2 regions of the Micrococcus endophyticus genome follow, and region 1 is predicted to be linked to the other one. Evidence: predicted binding sites of a transcription regulator. Region 1 holds the regulator's gene; the other holds the start of a gene.

Region 1 (2,384 bases):
TACCGGTTGAGCCCGCCGGCCACGGCGGCCACCCGCTCGGCGATGGCCGTGGCGACCTCCTGCGGCACCGGATGCGTGTTCTCGTTGGTGTTGAGCATGTGCGGCACGTCCAGCTGGGGGGCGCCGTAGGGGCTCAGGCCGCGGAGGTTCTCGCGCAGGGGCAGGGAGCTGAGGTCGGTCATGCCCGCCAGTCTAGGAAGGGGCCGAGGCCGGCCCCGCCGTGCGTCACCGCGTGGCCGGGATGAAGAGCTCCTCGCCGAGGGCCGGGGCGCGGCCCTCCAGGCCGTTGAGCTCGTCGATGGCCGCGATCACCTCGTACACGTCCTCCTCGGGCGCGATTGTGGTGGCGATGGTCCAGAGGCTGTCCCCGGGCATCACGGTGACGGTCTGCGTGGCCGGCGCCGCGGTGTCCGCGGAGACGGCGGCCGGGGACAGCAGCACGCCCAGCAGGAAGGCCACGGCCAGGGTGGCCGCCGCGGCGGCGGCCATCACGGGGATCCCGCGCAGCAGCAGCCGGCCGCGGCGGGTCAGGCGGATGGCGGCCGGACGCCGCCGCGCGGCCGCGGGCGAACCGGCGAACTGTGCGGTCATGAGCGTCATGGTGTCCTCCTCTGAGGGCTTGCGCCCCGTGGCGTGATCGAACATCTGTTCGATTCCGTTCGAACCCATTTCTAGCACACGCGTTCGAGACACGCCACGCCCGGATCGAACATATCTTTGAATGCGACGGGGCTCTCCTCTAGGCTCGAGGCGACGCACGGACGCGCCGGCGCCGCCTCGTGAGCCCGCCATCAAGGACAGGCAACCATCGGGGGCGGACACGGTAAGCGGACGGCCGGCCGCCGGACGCCGGAGCACGAGGCCGGCCACCATCGACCCCCGGGAGAAACGGACGCCAGCCATGGCCACCACCGACGAGCAGCCGGCGTCGCCCGCGCCGCTCACCGACCGCCAGCGCCGGATCGTGCAGACCATCCGGGACGCGATCGCCGAGCACGGCTACCCGCCGTCCATGCGCGAGATCGGCGACGCCGCCGGCCTGGCCTCCCTCTCCTCCGTCACCCACCAGCTGGGCCGCCTCGAACAGCACGGCTACATCCGCCGCGACCCGGGGCGCCCGCGCGCCCTCGAGGTGCTGCTGGACGTGGACGGCACGCCGCTGGGCGAGGCCGCACCGCCCGCCGCCGCCGCGCCGTCGGGACTGCCGGCCATCCCGGCCTGGCACACGGGGGCGGAGGACGCGGACACCGTGCCCGTCCCGTGGGTCGGCCGCATCGCGGCCGGCGGGCCCGTGCTCGCCGAGCAGCAGGTGGAGGACGTCATGGCGGTCCCCCGGCGCCTGACCGGCGAGGGCGAGCTGTTCATGCTGCGCGTGACCGGCGACTCCATGGTGGACGCCGCCATCTGCGACGGCGATTGGGTGGTGGTGCGTCGCCAGGAGACCGCGGAGAACGGGGACATCGTGGCCGCGCTGCTCGACGACGAGGCCACGGTCAAGACCTTCCGCCGCCGCGACGGGCACACGTGGCTGCTGCCGCAGAACACCGCCTACGAGCCCATCCTCGGCGACCACGCCACCGTGATGGGCCGCGTGGTGACGGTCCTGCGCGCCCTCTGACGGGCGGGCCCTCCCCCGCACGCGGCTCCGGTCCGCGGCCGACCCTGGCCGCAGACCGGAGCCGTCGTCGTCCGGGTGCGGTCAGGACTCCGTCTCGGCCAGCCGGCCGAGGACGCCCAGGACCACCCCTCGGTCCGTGGTGCGCCAGAAGTCCGGCAGGGCGCTCGTGATGTAGCCGCCGTAGCGCTCCGTGGCCAGGCGCGAGTCCAGCACCGCGACCACGCCGCGATCGTGGACCGAGCGCACCAGGCGCCCGGCGCCCTGGGCCATTCGCACGGCCGCGTGCGTGGCCGAGATCCGCATGAACCCGTTGCCCCCGTGGCGTGCCACGTCCCGGGTGCGCGCCTGGGAGAGCGGGTCGTCCGGCCGCGGGAACGGGATGCGGTCGATCACCACGAGCCGGAGCGAGTTCCCGGGCACGTCCACGCCCTGCCACAGGCTCATGGTCCCGAACAGGGACGTGTCCGGCTCCTCGGCGAACTGGCGCACGAGGGCCGAGAGGGTGGCGTCGCCCTGGCACAGCACGGTGGCCTTGGGACCGAGCCGACGGCGCATCTCGGCGGCCGCGTCCTCGGCGGCCCGGCGCGAGGAGAACAGGCCCAGGGCCCCGCCGCCGGAGGCGCGCAGCAGCGCCTCGAGCTCGTCCAGGGACTCCGGCGAGGCCGTGCGCCCGGGGCGGGGCAGATGCCGGGCCACGTAGAGCACGCCCTGGCGCGGGTAGTCGAAGGGGCTGCCGACGTCGAGCGCTTCGAAGCGGGGCGCGTCC
Region 2 (2,384 bases), 620 kb from region 1:
TGTCCAAGGCCAAGAAGGCCTCGGTGCCCAACGACAACATCGACCGCGCCGTCAAGCGCGGCGCCGGCCTGACCGGCGAGGTCGTGGACTACGCCGAGATCATGTACGAGGTCCGCGGCCCCCAGGGCTCCGCCGTCCTCGTGGAGTGCCTCACGGACAACAAGAACCGCGCCGCCGCCGAGGTGCGCACCGCCGTCACCCGCAACGGCGGCACCATGGCCGACTCCGGCTCCGTGTCCTTCCTGTTCACCCGCCAGGGCGTCGTCCGCCTGCCCGCCGAGGGCCGCACCGAGGACGAGCTGCTGGAGGCCGTGATCGAGGCCGGCGCCGAGGAGGTCGTGCTCTCCGGCGACGAGTTCGAGATCGTCTCCGACCCCTCCGACCTGCGCGCCGTGGCCGAGGCCCTCGACGCCGCCGGCATCGACTACGAGTCCGACGAGACGGAGTTCGTGCCCACCATGAAGGTGGAGCTCGAGGACGCCAAGGGCGCCGGCACGTTCCTCAAGCTCGCGGACGCCCTCGAGGAGCTCGACGACGTCCAGAACGTGTACTCGAACGTGGACATCTCCCCGGAGGTCCTCGCCGAGCTCGACCGGGACTGATCGCCCTGAGCGCGCGCCGGCCCGCCGACGTCGTCCGGATCCTGGGGGTCGACCCCGGGCTCACCCGCTGCGGGATCGCCGTGGTGGACGTGGACGCACGACGGCGGGCCGCGCTCGTGCACGTGGAGGTGGCCGGGACCCCGGCCACCGCCTCCCTCGACCAGCGCCTGCTGCGGATCGACGAGGCGGTCTCCGCCGCCCTGGCCGCCCACGCCCCGGACCGCGCCGCCGTGGAGCGGATGTTCGCCAACACGAACACCCCCACCGTGCTCGGCACGGCCCAGGCCGCGGGCGTGGCCATCGCCGCCGCCGCCCGCGCCGGGATCCCCGTGGGTCTGCACACCCCCTCCGAGGTCAAGGCCGCGGTGACGGGGTACGGCGACGCCGGCAAGGAGCAGGTCACCACGATGATCACGCGCATCCTCGGCCTCGACGCGCCCCCGCGGCCCGCCGACGCCGCCGACGCGCTCGCCCTGGCGATCGCCCACGGCTGGCGCGGCACCGCCCTCGGCGCCGCCGCCGGGCAGACCGGCCTGGATACCTCCGACCTCGCCTCGCGAGCCGGGCGCTCGCAGTTCGCGGCGGGGGTGAGGAGCCGCGGCGGGCGGCGCGGGGAGCTGACGGCGGCGCAGCGCGCCTGGCTGGACGCCGAGCGCTCCGCCGGCGGCGGCCGCCGGCGCTAGCGCGGCGCCGTCGTCCGTCCCCGCCGGAGTCCTTTTCGTGTGGGAGACGGGAGCCTTCAGCCTCCCGTCTCCCACACGAAAGCGGTGGGGGAGCCTCCCTTTTCCCACACGACAGCGGGGTGGGGGCGTTCGATGATATGTTCGAATGCGCGCCGACCGGCGCCCGCGCGTCCGACCCAGGAGGGCCCCTCATGATCGCCTCGCTCAGCGGCACCGTGGAGCACGTGGCCCTCGACCGGGCCGTGATCGCGGTCGGCGGCTTCGGCGTGCAGTTCTCCGCCACGCCCCAGACGCTCGCCACCCTCCACGAGGGGCGCACGGGCAGCGTGCAGACCCACCTGGTGGTCAAGGAGGACGCGCTCACCCTGTTCGGCTTCGCCGACCGCCACGAGCGCGAGGTGTTCGAGGTGCTCATCACCGCCAACGGCGTGGGCCCCCGCCTGGCGCTGGCCGTCCTGTCCGTCCACCACCCCGAGGCCGTGCGCCGCGCGGTGACCGAGGAGGACGAGAAGGCCCTCACCCGCGTGCCGGGCGTCGGCCCGAAGCTCGCCCGCAAGATCATCGTGGAGCTCTCCGGCCGGCTCGCTCCCACGGGCGAGCAGGTCCCCGCCCCGGAGGAGCCCGCCGCCCCCGAGACCCCCGAGACGGCCTGGCACGCCGACGTCGTGCAGGCCATGACCGGCCTCGGCTGGTCCGAGAAGGAGGCGCTCAAGGCGGTCGAGGCCACCGTGGCCGCCCGGCCCGAGCTGGACGAGGCCCGCGACGTCGCCGCGCTCCTGCGGGCCACGCTGCGCGACGTCGGCACGGCCGGCACGGTGCGGGGCGGACGATGAGCGCGGAGCCGTCCCCGCTGTCCGGCCTCGCGGCGGACCCGGAGGAGCGCCGCCTCGAGGCCGCCCTGCGGCCGAAGCACCTGGACGAGTTCGTCGGCCAGCGGCGCGTGCGCGAGCAGCTGGACCTCATGCTCGCCTCCGCGCGCCTGCGGGACCGCGCCGCCGACCACGTCCTGCTCTCCGGCCCGCCGGGGCTCGGCAAGACCACCCTGGCCATGATCGTGGCCGCGGAGATGAACGCGCCCCTGCGCCTGTCCTCCGGCCCG

What was found. Region 1 encodes LexA, which represses DNA repair genes until DNA is damaged. Its sites were predicted from a motif close to TCGAACANNTGTTCGA; they were not measured.
Region 2: the regulator LexA is predicted to act here: its motif matches at 1,415-1,430, upstream of ruvA (Holliday junction branch migration protein RuvA).

What each region holds. Positions count from the first base shown of each region.
Region 1 covers NZ_JACHMW010000001.1:1,255,003-1,257,386, forward strand. The annotation lists gene HDA33_RS05715 (histidinol-phosphate transaminase) at 1-182, opposite strand, end outside; gene HDA33_RS05720 (peptidoglycan-binding protein LysM) at 226-600, opposite strand; gene lexA (transcriptional repressor LexA) at 902-1,618, shown strand; gene HDA33_RS05730 (ATP-dependent DNA helicase) at 1,700-2,384, opposite strand, start outside.
Region 2 covers NZ_JACHMW010000001.1:636,213-638,596, forward strand. The annotation lists gene HDA33_RS02875 (YebC/PmpR family DNA-binding transcriptional regulator) at 1-602, shown strand, start outside; gene ruvC (crossover junction endodeoxyribonuclease RuvC) at 641-1,285, shown strand; gene ruvA (Holliday junction branch migration protein RuvA) at 1,477-2,118, shown strand; gene ruvB (Holliday junction branch migration DNA helicase RuvB) at 2,115-2,384, shown strand, end outside.